DNA from 2 places in the Streptomyces sp. NPDC101237 genome. Region 2 is predicted to be linked to the other one. Evidence: predicted binding sites of a transcription regulator. Region 2 holds the regulator's gene; the other holds the start of a gene.
What was found. Region 2 encodes HspR, which represses chaperone genes until heat shock. Its sites were predicted from a motif close to TTGAGNNNNNNNNNCTCAA; they were not measured.
Positions count from the first base shown of each region.

Region 1: lon (endopeptidase La) is a predicted target of HspR. The motif match lies at 5,244-5,262, and genes of this name have one in related genera.

Region 1 is NZ_JBIWNY010000045.1:19,813-26,528, reverse strand. It holds gene ACIRQ9_RS38505 (multifunctional oxoglutarate decarboxylase/oxoglutarate dehydrogenase thiamine pyrophosphate-binding subunit/dihydrolipoyllysine-residue succinyltransferase subunit) at 1-960, opposite strand, end outside; gene ACIRQ9_RS38500 (ATP-binding protein) at 1,286-2,392, opposite strand; gene ACIRQ9_RS38495 (response regulator transcription factor) at 2,389-3,129, opposite strand; gene ACIRQ9_RS38490 (spermidine synthase) at 3,240-3,938, opposite strand; gene ACIRQ9_RS38485 (rhomboid-like protein) at 4,196-5,026, shown strand; gene lon (endopeptidase La) at 5,285-6,716, shown strand, end outside.
Region 2 is NZ_JBIWNY010000020.1:149,199-155,914, reverse strand. It holds gene grpE (nucleotide exchange factor GrpE) at 1-247, shown strand, start outside; gene dnaJ (molecular chaperone DnaJ) at 284-1,462, shown strand; gene ACIRQ9_RS28280 (heat shock protein transcriptional repressor HspR) at 1,468-1,914, shown strand; partial or broken gene ACIRQ9_RS28275 (PA14 domain-containing protein) at 2,149-2,457, opposite strand; gene ACIRQ9_RS28270 (sugar ABC transporter substrate-binding protein) at 2,880-3,992, shown strand; gene ACIRQ9_RS28265 (LuxR C-terminal-related transcriptional regulator) at 4,463-5,515, shown strand; gene ACIRQ9_RS28260 (helix-turn-helix transcriptional regulator) at 5,565-6,602, opposite strand.

The DNA.
Region 1 (6,716 bases), on a different contig from region 2:
GCCGGGGTTGGTCAGGGAGACCGTGACACCGGTGAAGTCGTCCATCGTCAGCTTGTTGTCGCGGGCGCGACGGACGATGTCCTCGTAGGCCTGCCAGAACTCGAAGAAGTTCAGCGTCTCGGCCTTCTTGATGGCCGCGACGACCAGCTGGCGGTCGCCGTTGGGCTTCACCAGGTCGATGGCCAGGCCCAGGTTGATGTGGGCCGGCTTGACCAGGGTCGGCTTGCCGTCCTTCTCGCCGAACGCGTGGTTCATCGACGGCATGGCCTTGATCGCCTGCACCATCGCGAAGCCGATCAGGTGCGTGAAGGAGATCTTCCCGCCCCGGGCGCGCTTGAGGTGGTTGTTGATGACGATCCGGTTGTCGAACAGCAGCTTCACCGGGACCGCGCGGACCGAGGTGGCCGTCGGCAGCTCCAGCGAGGCGTTCATGTTCTTCGCGACGGCCGCGGCCGGGCCACGCAGGGTGACCAGCTCGGGACCCTCGGGCGCCTGGGCGGCGGGCGCGGCCTTCGCGGCGGCCGGCTTCGCGGCGGCAGGAGCCGCGGCGGCGGGCGCGGGCTTCGCGGGCGCCGGTGCGGGCGCAGCGGCCTTGGGAGCGGCCGGAGCGGCCGGAGCGGCCTGGGCGGGCGCGGCGGGAGCCGGGGCGGCGGGCGCGGGCGTGGTGGGTGCCTGCGCGGCCGGAGCCGCCGCCTGCTGCGCCTGCGGTTGCGCGGGCGTCGCGGTGCCCGCGGCCCCCGCGGCCGCGGTACCCGCCGGAGCCGAGGCGGCGGGCGCCCCCGGCTTGTAGTCGGCGAAGAAGTCCCACCAGGCACGGTCTACCGAATTCGGGTCCTGGAGGTACTGCTGATAGATCTCATCGACGAGCCACTCGTTCGGTCCGAACGCGGCCGCGGGGTTCTTGCCCGCTTGGTCTGCGTCGGTCGAGATGCTCGAGTTACTGGGGGACTGTGGCGACACGGCGGCAACCGCCCTCTTCCGCTTCACAAGGTGATGGACAGCGGGAATAAAGGCTACGCCTCCCAGACCGTGAAGGTCAGGTCGGGCCCGTTCATCGTCGTGTAAGTCACATCGGAAAGCGTGTTTCGGGGCTTGAAATGGCGGGAAACAAGCGTGGTTCCGCTAGGAGAGGACAGAAACGGGCAGGGCGGAGCCGGGCCGTTGATCGGCTCGCCCGGGTACCCGTCGCCACGTGCGCGGAAACCGCACCTGCTCACGCGGGCCCCGCTGAGGCGACGGCCGCGGGACCACCGGTGGATCTTGAGGCCTCGATGCGAACTTTACGTCAACTTGGCACGGAGGAAGGTCCTGGGAGGGTGACGATGATCCTGCAGCCCCGCTCGGATTCGGCCACGCCGATCCGGCCGCCGTGCAGATCGACCGCCCACCGGGCGATCGCCAGCCCGAGCCCCGTGCCGCCGTCGCTGCCGGGCCCGTGCGGCCGTCGTACGGCTCCCCGGTTGAAGCGCTCGAAGACGCGGTGCCACTCCGAGCGCGGAATGCCGGGGCCCTCGTCCAGGACCTCCAGCTCCAGTGACTCGGGCTGACGGCCGCGCCGTGCCTTCAGGGTCACGCGGCCGTGCGGCGGGCTGTGCTTGACCGCGTTGTCGATGAGGTTCGCCACCACCTGGTGGATCCGCTCCGGGTCGGCGTGCGCGGTCAGCTCCGGGGGCGAGACGTCCAGGTGCAGGTGGACGTCGTTACGCGTGTGGCTGCCGGAGTTCGAGGCCAGGCCGCGCGCCCCGGCGACCATGTTGGCCTCCTTGAGCACGCCCGACAGGTACGGCCACACCTCGAAGCGGCGCTGGCGCAGCGGTACGACGCCGTTGTCCAGGCGGGAGAGGTCCAGCAGGGTCTCCACCAGCCGCCCGAGGCGCTCGGTCTGCTTGAGGGCCGTGCGCATGGTCTCGGTGTCCGGCTCGGCGATCCCGTCGACGACGTTCTCCAGGACGGCCCGCAGGCCCGCGATGGGCGTGCGCAGCTCGTGCGAGACGTTCGCCACCAGCTCCTTGCGCTGGCGGTCCTGGGCCTCCAGCTCGTCGGCCATGACGTTGATCGTCTCGGCCAGGTCGCCCAGCTCGTCCCGGCGGTTCTCGCGCACCCGGCGCGTGTAGTCGCCCTGCGAGATGGACCGGGCCACCGCGTTCATGTCGTCCAGCGGCGCGGTGAGCGAATGCGCCACGAACTGCGTTATCAGCAGCGTGGCGATCATCGAGAAGACCGTGATGAAGCGCAGCTCCGTCTTGGTGTGCACCGCGATCATCGACAGGCCCGTGGTGATCAGGACCGAGACGACGACCAGCGCGCCGAGCTTGGTCTTGATCGAGAACGGGCGCACGGTGCCCCAGGGCTCCTCCCCGGGGCCCCTCGGTCCGGCCGGCCCGGCGTTCATGGCGTCGGTGTCTCCAGTGCGTAGCCCACACCGTGCACGGTGCGGATCCGCTCGGCGCCGATCTTCCGCCGGAGCGCCTTGATGTGGCTGTCGACCGTGCGGGTGCCCGAGGCGTCCGCCCAGTCCCAGACCTCGGCGAGCAGCTGCTCACGGGAGAGCACCGCGCGCGGGGTGTTGGCCAGGCACACCAGCAGGTCGAACTCGGTCGGCGTGAGGTGCACGTCCTCGCTGCGCACCCGCACCCGGCGCTGCGCGTGGTCGATCTCCAGCTCGCCGAGGCGCAGGATGCCGGACCGGGGCGTGGAGGCCGCGACGGCCGCCCGCTCCACCCGGCGCAGCAGGACGTGCACCCGGGCCGCCAGCTCCCGCATGGAGAACGGCTTGGTCATGTAGTCGTCGGCGCCGACCCCGAGGCCGACCAGCATGTCGGTCTCGTCGTCGCGCGCGGTGAGCATCAGCACCGGCACCGGCCGCTGGGCCTGCACGCGGCGGCAGACCTCCAGGCCGTCGAAACCGGGCAGCATGATGTCGAGGATCAGCAGGTCGGGCTGCCAGGCCTCGGCGGTGTCGACGGCCGCCGGTCCGTCGCCCGCGGTTTGCACGAGAAATCCCTCGGCGCGCAGGCGGGCCGCGATGGCGTCGACGATCGTGGCGTCGTCCTCGACGACCAGAACCCGGCGCTGGGCGCCCGGAGAAGCCGTCGCCGTGCCGTTGTGGGAGGTGTGTGTCTGCTCCATCGCCCGCCCCTGTGTGCTTTCCGGAACCAGTGGGGTGATCCCATGACTGCGATTGACGCTTGAATGATCCGCGTCAGGGATGCACCCTACGGGGACAGGCGGCGCACTCGCTATCCAGGGCGGACGGCGAGGTGAACGACGTCCGGAACGCCCCGGGCAACCGGGATCTCTTCGGTACGCACCTGTTTGAACCCGGCATTCCGCAAGGATTCCTCGAACGCGGCACAGGGCTGGGCGGACCACACGGCGAGCACCCCGCCCGGCTTCAACACTCTTGCACAGCTTGCGAGTCCGGCCGGCGAGTAGAGGCCCTCGTTGTCCTCGTCGACCGTCCAGCCCGGTCCGTTGTCGATGTCCAGGCACAACGCGTCGAAAGTGTCGGAAGTCTCATTGACGTAGGCGACGAGATCGTCCTCGACGATCTCCGTGCGCGCATCGGCGAACGCGCCCGCGGAGAGCGGGGACAGCGGGCCCTCCCGGTGCCAGCCGACGACGGCCGGCTCCCGCTCCACCACCGTGATCCGGCCCCAGCGGGGATCCCGCGCGGCATGCGCCAGCGAGAACCCCACGCCCAGACCGCCGATCAATACGGCCGGTCCCGCCCGTCCGTCCAGCGCGTGCAGGGCCGCGTCCACGAGCAGCCGCTCCGAGCGGCCGTCGGAGGTGTCCATCAGGAAGCAGCCGTTGGCGATGATCTGCAGCAGCCCGCCGTGCCGGCGCAGCACCACCTCGCCGTACGGTCCCTCGCGCCGGTCCAGGACCACGGGCGGGCCGTCGTCCGCGGAGGTCCTGTCGATGATGTCCGCCATGCCGGCCATCCTGCCCCAACGCGGCTTTGCGGCCACGCGAATTACGGGTGTCGGACGGTGGTCCCGGTGTCACTCGTTCGAGGGGCCGCCCGGCGCTTCGCGTCCGGGGGCGGCCGCGGGCGGCTCGTATGGTTCCTCGCAACGCCGCACGGTTCTTCAGAAAATCCTGTGAATCGCTCGCCGGGTGGCTTCGGTCATAGACAGCCGGTCGGGGGACGGCCAAGGCTGGCGAGGTGAGACGGAAGGAGCGCCTGACCGTGGAACGGACCGCCGGGGCCGCGTCGCCGCCCGTGCCGCAGCCCGTTCCCGCGGGCGCGCCCGCACCGGTGCCCACCGCCGAGGCCGCCGTCCTGCTGGACGGGCTCCCGCGGCAGCGCGGCCCGCTCGCCCTCCCGGCGGCGGTGATCCCGCGCACCGTCCCGGCGATGCGCCCCTGGCGGCTGCTGCCCACGCCCGCCGGCACGCCGGTCACCTTCTTCTACACGGTGCTCCTGGCCCTCACCTCGCTCTTCGCCGAGTACGCGGGACCCGGCCTGCTGCACGCCGTCTACCAGGACTCCAGCACCGACGTCGCCCACCTGTCGCGCACGCCGGCCTTCGTCCTGCTGGCCAGCGCGATGTGGGTCGCGGGCGGCCTGCTCTCCCCGTACGCGGTCGCCTTCGTGCTCGTCCTGACCGCCCTGGAACGGCGGATGGGCGGCGCCCGCGCGATCCTCGTCTTCCTGGCGGGCCACGTGCTGGCCACCCTCGCCACCGAGATCCCGGTGGGCCTGGCGGTCCTGGCCGGCCGGCTTCCCGGCACCTCCCTGCACCGCCTCGACTACGGCATCAGCTACGGCGTGGCCGCCGGCGTCGGTGCCCTGTGCGGCCTGCTCACCCCGTGGCTGGGCCGGCCGCTGCTCGCGCTGGTCGGCTACAGCCTCGTCATGGACCTGGTCGCCTTCCAGGACCCGGTGACCAACTGGGGTCACCTGATCTCGCTGTCCATCGGGACGGCCCTGTGGCCGGTGGTGCGCCGCTGGCACCGCGAACACGCGCAGTCCGGGCCGGCCGACGTCTCCGGGGCCCGGCGCTTCGGCGGTTCCTGACCGCCGGTGCCCTTGCCGGGGGGCGGTGCCGCCTCGGGTGGCATGGCCGGTGCCGCGCCGTCGTGGCTGGTCGCGCCGTTCCCCGCGCCCCTTCGGGGGTGCTGTGAACCCACCCGGAATGAGGGCGCGGCGGTCGGTGTTCTCGCGGTGTCGGCAGGTCAGCGGGCGATCGCTCACAGCGAACGCGGCCCCGGGAACATTCAGTGGCTCACATGCATTGAGTCGGCATAGCTCAAGTTCAATGCCGAAGGGGAGATCATGGCTTCCACGTCCGCATCACTCACCCTCCCTGTGCTGCCGCTCGACGACGAGGTCGTGCTGCCCGGGATGGTGGTCCCGCTGGACCTCAAGGACCCCGATGTACGTGCCGCCGTGGAGGCCGCCCAGGCCGCCGCCCGCAACGAGCCCGGCAAGCCCAGGGTGCTGCTGGTCCCGCGGGTCGACGGCAGCTACCCGGGCACCGGTGTGCTCGGCACCGTGGAGCAGGTCGGCCGGCTGGCCGACGGCGACCCGGGCGCGCTGATCCGCGGCCGTTACCGCGTCCGCATCGGCGCCGGCACCACCGGTCCGGGTGCCGCCCTGTGGGTCGAGGGCACCCGTATCGAGGAGAACGTCCCGGATCCGGTGCCCGGTCACGTCACCGAACTGGTCAAGGAGTACAAGGCCCTCGCCACCGCCTGGCTGCGCAAGCGCGCCGCCTGGCAGGTCGTGGACCGCGTGCAGGCCATCGACGACGTCTCCGCGCTCGCCGACAACTCCGGTTACTCGCCGTTCCTGACCACCGAGCAGAAGATCGAACTGCTGGAGACCGCCGACCCGGTGGCCCGGCTGAAGCTCGCCACCCAGCAGCTGCGCGACCACCTCGCCGAGCAGGACGTGGCCGAGACGATCGCCAAGGACGTCCAGGAGGGCGTCGACAAGCAGCAGCGCGAGTTCCTGCTCCGCCGCCAGCTCGAAGCGGTCCGCAAGGAGCTGCGCGAACTGAACGGCGAGAAGGAGGGCGAGGAGTCCGACGACTACCGCTCCCGGGTGGAGGCCGCCGACCTGCCGGAGAAGGTCCGCGAGGCCGCTCTCAAGGAGGTCGACAAGCTGGAGCGGTCCAGCGACCAGTCGCCCGAGGGCTCGTGGATCCGGACCTGGCTGGACACGGTCCTGGAACTGCCCTGGAACGAGCGGACCGAGGACGCGTACGACATCCAGGGCGCCAAGGCGGTCCTGGACGCCGAGCACGCCGGTCTCCAGGACGTGAAGGAGCGGATCACCGAGTACCTGGCGGTGCGCAAGCGCCGCAGCGACCGGGGGCTCGGGGTCATCGGCGGGCGGCGCGGCGGTGCCGTGCTGGCGCTCGTCGGCCCGCCCGGTGTCGGCAAGACCTCGCTCGGCGAGTCCGTCGCGCACGCGATGGGCCGGAAGTTCGTCCGGGTCGCCCTCGGCGGCGTCCGGGACGAGGCCGAGATCCGCGGCCACCGCCGTACCTACGTCGGCGCGCTGCCCGGCCGCATCGTCCGCGCGATCAAGGAGGCCGGTTCGATGAACCCGGTCGTCCTGCTGGACGAGATCGACAAGGTGGGGTCCGACTTCCGGGGCGACCCGGCGGCCGCCCTGCTCGAAGTCCTCGACCCGGCGCAGAACCACACCTTCCGCGACCACTACCTGGAGGTCGAGCTCGACCTCTCGGACGTCGTCTTCC
Region 2 (6,716 bases):
CAAGGAGGGCGAGCCCTTCGACCCGACGATCCACGAGGCGCTGATGCACAGCTACGCGCCGGACGTCACCGAGACGACGTGCGTGGCGATTCTGCAGCCCGGGTACCGCATCGGTGAGCGCACCATCCGCCCCGCGCGGGTGGCGGTCGCCGAACCGCAGCCGGGGGCGGCCCCGGCCAAGGCCGAGGGGGCCGACGAGGCCCCGGCGGCCGGCGACGAGAAGGACAACGGCCCTGAGGAGGGCTGACGTCATACGGACCGAGCGGAAGGAGGGACGTCGGGGATGAGCACCAAGGACTTCATCGAGAAGGACTACTACAAGGTCCTCGGCGTCCCCAAGGACGCCACCGAGGCCGAGATCAAGAAGGCGTACCGGAAGCTCGCCCGCGAGTTCCACCCGGACGCCAACAAGGGCAACGCCAAGGCGGAGGAGCGCTTCAAGGAGATCTCCGAGGCGAACGACGTCCTCGGTGACACCAAGAAGCGCAAGGAGTACGACGAGGCACGCGCCCTCTTCGGCAACGGCGGTTTCCGCCCGGGGCCGGGCGCGGGCGGCGGCAACTTCAACTTCGACCTGGGCGACCTCTTCGGAGGCGGCGCCCAGGGCGGCGGCTTCGGCGGCAGCGGCGGCGGCGGCTTCAGTGACGTCCTGGGGGGCCTGTTCAACCGGGGCGGCGGTGCGGGTCCGCGGACCCAGCCCCGGCGCGGCCAGGACATCGAGTCCGAGGTCACGCTCAGCTTCACGGAGGCCATCGAGGGCGCCACGGTCCCGCTGCGGATGTCCTCGCAGGCCCCCTGCAAGGCCTGTTCGGGCACCGGCGACGTGAACGGCACACCGCGTGTCTGCCCGACCTGCGTCGGCACCGGCCAGGTGGCGCGGGGATCCGGCGGCGGCTTCTCGCTCACCGATCCCTGCCCGGACTGCAAGGGCCGCGGCCTGATCGCGGAGAACCCCTGCCCGGACTGCAAGGGCAGCGGCCGCGCCAAGTCGTCCCGGACCATGCAGGTCCGCATCCCCGCCGGGGTGACGGACGGCCAGCGCATCCGCCTGCGCGGCAAGGGCGCACCCGGCGAACGCGGTGGCCCGGCCGGTGACCTGTACGTCATGGTCCACGTCGACACCCACCCGGTGTTCGGCCGCAAGGAGGACAACCTCACGGTGACCGTGCCGGTGACCTTCGCCGAGGCGGCACTCGGCGGCGAGGTCAGGGTCCCGACCCTGGGCGGACCGCCGGTCACCCTGAAGCTGCCGCCGGGCACGCCCAACGGCCGCACCATGCGCGCCCGTGGCAAGGGCGCGGTCCGCAAGGACGGCACCCGCGGCGACCTTCTGGTCACCGTCGAGGTGAGTGTTCCGAAGGACCTGTCGGGGAATGCTCGTGACGCGCTGGAGGCGTATCGCGAGGTGACCGCGGGTGAGGACCCGCGGGCCGAGCTGTTCGAGGCCGCGAAGGGAGCATGACAGAGATGGACGGCCGTCGACGCAATCCGTATGAACTGACCGAGGAGACCCCGGTCTACGTCATCTCGGTGGCGGCCCAGCTCTCCGGACTGCACCCGCAGACGCTGCGCCAGTACGACCGCTTGGGCCTGGTCTCCCCCGACCGCACGGCCGGGCGGGGCCGCCGCTACTCGGCCCGCGACATCGAACTGCTCCGTCAGGTGCAGGCGTTGTCGCAGGACGAGGGCATCAACCTGGCCGGCATCAAACGCATCATCGAACTGGAGAACCAGGTCGCCGCCCTCCAGGCCCGCATGGCCGAGATGGAAGCGGCCCTGGACGGCGCCGCGGCCGCGATGCGCCAGCGCGAAGCGGCGGTGCACGCCTCGTACCGCCGCGACCTGGTCCCGTACCAGGAGGTCCAGCAGACCAGCGCGCTGGTGGTGTGGCGGCCGAAGAAGGCCAAGGACTAGCAAGGCCGAGGACCGGCGGTACGCGTGCGAAGGGGCCCGGAGGACCTGTCCTCCGGGCCCCTTCGGCGTGCGGTCGGTACTCCCGGATGCCGTAGGCCGCCTCGGTGACCGACGCCTCGGCGCCGGAGGCGTCCAGGCGGACGACCCGGTAGCAGGGGAGGCCCAGTTCGTCCCCGGCCACGGTGGTGTCCACGGGGAACGAGGCGGTGCCCTGGCGGCGCCGGTCCGGTTGACGTAGTCGATCCGCAGGGTGTGCCGCCCCCCCCCGGGCACGGTGACGGCGACGCTCCCGCTCACCGTGGCGGCCGTGTTCTTCCACAGGTCGATCTCGCGGGCGCCGTCGACGTACACCCGGATGCCGTCGAGTCCGGAGGCGGCGAGGGTGAAGGGGCCGCCGGAGCCGAAGTCGCGGGTCACCGTCCAGCGGACGCCGAAGTCGTCCCGCGGCAGACCGGACGCGGGGGCACCGCTCCAGCTCTCGTTGATCGTGGAGTCGCAGCCGGTCTTCTTCGGGGCGCCCTTGAACGTGGTGTTCGCGAACAACTGCCGTGGGCAGACCGGTGCGGTGCAGGTCGTCGCTCCGCCGGGGCGGCCCCGGCGGCACCGCCGAGCAGGGTGGCGGCGGTGGCGAGCACCACGGCGCCGGCCGCGGAGCGTCTGGCTGGCTTCATTCGATCCTCTGGCCGTTTCCGTCTCGACGGAGAGGGCCGTCGCCGTAGTCGACTCATGAGCAGAGGAGTTGGATGTGCTGATCTTTACCTTCCCATGAACTCCCTTTGGATGGAGGGTCCGTAAAGAGTGTTTGCAGGCGATTCCGCATCGCCTTCACAGACACAGCGGAGCGTAGTGTTGCGCACTCGTTAAGTGGTTCCGCTTGACGCCGGGTATGGCGTACGCGTTGTCTTTTCAGACATCTGGGTCGCAAGCAGTCCCAAGTCCGGAACGCACCTGAAGTGAGCCCCCGAATGCGTCGTATAGCCATGTTTGTGGCCGCGTCCACGATGACCCTCTCGCTCGCCGGCTGCGGCGTGCTCAACGCGACGGGGTCGTCGACCACCGCGAGCCCGACCAAGGGCAACGACATCACCGTGGGTGTCCTGATGCCGGACATCGTCAACACCCGGTACCAGAACTTCGACTACCCGATCATGAAGGCCAAGATCGCGGAGCTCACCAACAAGCAGGGGCGGATCGCGTACGCCAACGCCGGCTCGGTCGCCTCCAAGCAGTCCGAGCAGATGCAGAAGATGATCGACGACAAGGTAGACGTGATCATCCTGGACTCGGTCGACTCGCACGCCATCGCGGGCGAGGTGAAGAAGGCCAAGGCCGCGGGCATCCCGGTCATCGCCTACGACCGTCTCGCCGAGGGCCCGATCGACGCCTACGTCTCCTTCGACAACGAACTGGTGGGCGAGGTGCAGGCCCGCACGCTGCTGGAGGGGCTCGGACCGGACGCCGACACCTCCGACAAGGTCATCATGGTCAACGGCTCGCCGACGGACCCGAACGCCAAGCAGTTCAAGACGGGTGCGATGTCCGAGCTGTCCGGCAAGGTGGACATCCCCTCCGGTGCCTCCTTCGACACCAAGGACTGGGACCCGCCGACCGCCGGCAAGGAGGTCACCAAGGCCATCGACGCGATCGGCAAGGACAACGTGGCCGCCGTCTACTCCGCCAACGACGCCATGGCGGGCGAGATCATCAAGTCCCTGAAGGCGGCCGGCATCACCAACCTGCCGCCGGTCACCGGCCAGGACGCCGACCTCGACGCCATTCAGCGGATCCTCATCGGCGAGCAGTACATGACCGTCTACAAGCCCTACCCGAACGAGGCCGAGGCCGCGGCCGAGATGGCCGTCTACAAGGTGCAGGGCAAGGACATCCAGTTCGACGCGCTCACCCAGGACCAGGTCGACAGCCCGACCACCAAGGACATCCCGGCCCAGCTGGTTCAGGTCAGCGCCGTGACGAAGAGCAAGATCAAGGACACCGTCGTCGCCGACGGCATCTACAAGGTCTCGCAGATCTGCACCGCCGCCTACAAGACGGCCTGCGCGCAGGCCGGCCTCAAGTAGGCCCCCGCGGGCGCACGGAGAGGTCAGGACCTCCACGGCCGCCGTCGGCCGTGGAGGAGCCTGCGGGCGGCCCCGTGACGAGGCGGTCGCCGCCGCTTCCGCCGCGTGACGTGCCCGCGAGCGGCCCTCCCCTGACGCCCCTTCCCCTTAGGGGAGTTGGGGGTCTCCCGCACCCCCAGGCGAGGCCGGACCGGGCCTCCTGGGGGCGTCCGGACCGGGCCTCCGCGGGGCGTCCGGACCGGGCTTCGCGGGCGTCCGGCGGGCACCCGTGGGAAGCGCTGTCCACGAGGCCGGCGCGGCCCGTGGACACCGTTGTCATCTTGTTGCGGAACGGCCCGCGGAGGCCGGGAGATAGGGGACGTACCGGGGTATTCCGATGCCCGGTGCGAGGGGAGCCGTGTTGCGGACCCGGTCCCGACCGCTCATAGTTGCGCTGCGGAAGAGGCAGCAAACCGGGGGTGGAATGGCCGATGGCCGGGCACGGGGCGGACAAGCATCCACACGGTGCCGACCGACTGTGCGCCGCCGGGGACCGCGTGTACTCCCGGGCCGTGCGCCGGGGCCGGGTACCGCGCACCGACGCCGACGCGGTGCCGTGCCTGCTGGAGCTGGCGCTGCTGCACCCGGACCCCGACGACATGGACTGGCTGGTGCCGACCTCCCCGCAGGAGGTCATGATCCGGCTGCTGCGCGGGGTCCACGACGAGGTCACCGACAGCCAGCGGCGGGTGGGCTCGGCGGTCGCCGCCTTCGAGTGGTACGCGGGTCTGGGACGGCAGTTGCAGGCCGCGTCGGCCTCCGCGGAGGGCACGGCGGCCATCCGGGTCCTGGACGGGCTGTCCCGCATCCAGGCGGCCATGGACGAGGCCACGGAGGCCTGCACCAGTGAGGTGCTGACCGTCCAGCCGGGAGGCATCCGCCGGGAGTCGGAGCTGACCGAGGGGCTGCACCGGGCGGTCGCCCTGCGCGGCCGCGGCGTGCGGATGCGGGACCTGTACACCCATGTCGCCCGGCACGGCCAGGGTCTGCTCAACTACCTGGAGCTGATGGGCGACGCGGTGGAGGCCCGGACGCTCGACGAGGTCATCGACCGCCTCATCCTCTTCGACCGCACGGTCGCCTTCATCCCCGCCAACGCCGACCGCACGATGGCCCTGGAACTGCGCCACCCCGCGCTGGTCGAGTACTTCGTCACCGTCTTCGAGCGCCTGTGGCGCCTGGCGATCCCCCTCACCGCCCCGCTCCCCGACACCGGCATCGAGGGCATCTCGCACCGCGAGCAGTCCATCGCCGCGCTGCTCGCCGAGGGTCACCAGGACGCGGTGATCGCCGAACGCCTCGGCATCAGCGTCCGCACCTGCCGCGCCCACATAGCCCGCCTCTCGGAGACGCTCGGCGCGGCCAGCCGCACCCAACTGGGCGTGCGGATAGCTCAGGTGGGGCTGGACCGGCCGCCGGGCGAGACGAGCACGACAGCGCCCCCGGTCGGCCTTCCCGACCAGGGATCCCCGAGCGTGCGGTGAGCCGGCCGGGCCGGGCGGCCCTCGGCGCGCTCGTGGGGCCCGGCCGCGGTCAACGGCCGGTCTCCGGCGCCGGAGGCGTGCTGTCGCTGTCCAGGATCCCCGACTGCGCTATCAGGTAGCCGAGTTGGGCCCGGCTGCCGCTGCCGAGCGCCTGGGCCAGTTTGGCGATGTGGGCGCGGCAGGTGCGGACGTTCATCCCGAGCCTGCGGGCGATGGCCTCGTCCACGTGGCCCTCCACGAGCAGCTTCGCGATGGAGTGCTGGATCTCCGTGATGCCGTCGGGCGCCGCTTCGTAGGGTCCGTCGATGTTCAGGGGGACCGCGCGGGACCACATGAACTCGAAGACCTTGATCAGATAGCGGACCAGGCCCGGGTGGCGCACTTCGAGCGCGACCTGCTGGTCGTCCCGGATGGGGATGAAGGCGACCGTCTCGTCGCAGATGATCAGGCGTTCCACGACCTCGTCGATCGTGCGGTACTCCGCCTTGCCGTCCGCGAGGAAGGCGGCGTAGGCCAGCTTCTCCGGGCTGTGCCGCGCGGTGTGCTGGTACAGGGTGCGGATCCGGACCCCGCGCTCCACGAGCGGCCGGTCGCGCTCCATCCCGAGCAGCACGTTGCGTTCGGAGATCCGCTCGCTCGGGTGGACGCTCAGCACCTCCTTCTGGCACTGGGCCGTGGCCAGGTTGAGCGCCGCGTTGATCCGTTCGCCGCCTTCGAGCACGGCGATCGAGTCGCTGCTCGCCGCGACCTGTGTGCCGAGCATCATGAAGGGCTCGAACGACTCGGCCAGCTCGGTGGAGAGCCGCCGGCGTTCGGAGATCTCGCGTTCGAGCGGGCCGAGCCGTCGCGCCAGAGCCACCGCGGGAGGCACCGGACGCAGCCAGTCGGGGTCGTCCGGATCCGGGTGGAGCAGGGCGAACTCCATCAGGCAAGGGGCCGTCTCCGCCTCCGCGCGCGCGACGCGTCCCGCGCGCAGAGCTGTGGAGTAGACACGGGCACCGTCCTCACACAGTTCTGTCACAGCGTGGGGATGCGTCTCCTTTGTCTGATTCGTTATCAAATCTCCACCCCCCAGGGTCCTGAACATGCAGGAACATGATGCATTGATTGTGTGGCCATGACGTGCCCGAATGAGCCATCGTCGTACAAGACGGGGAAGCAGGAACTTCAAGTGAGGACGAAGTCGAACATGCGCGGGAAA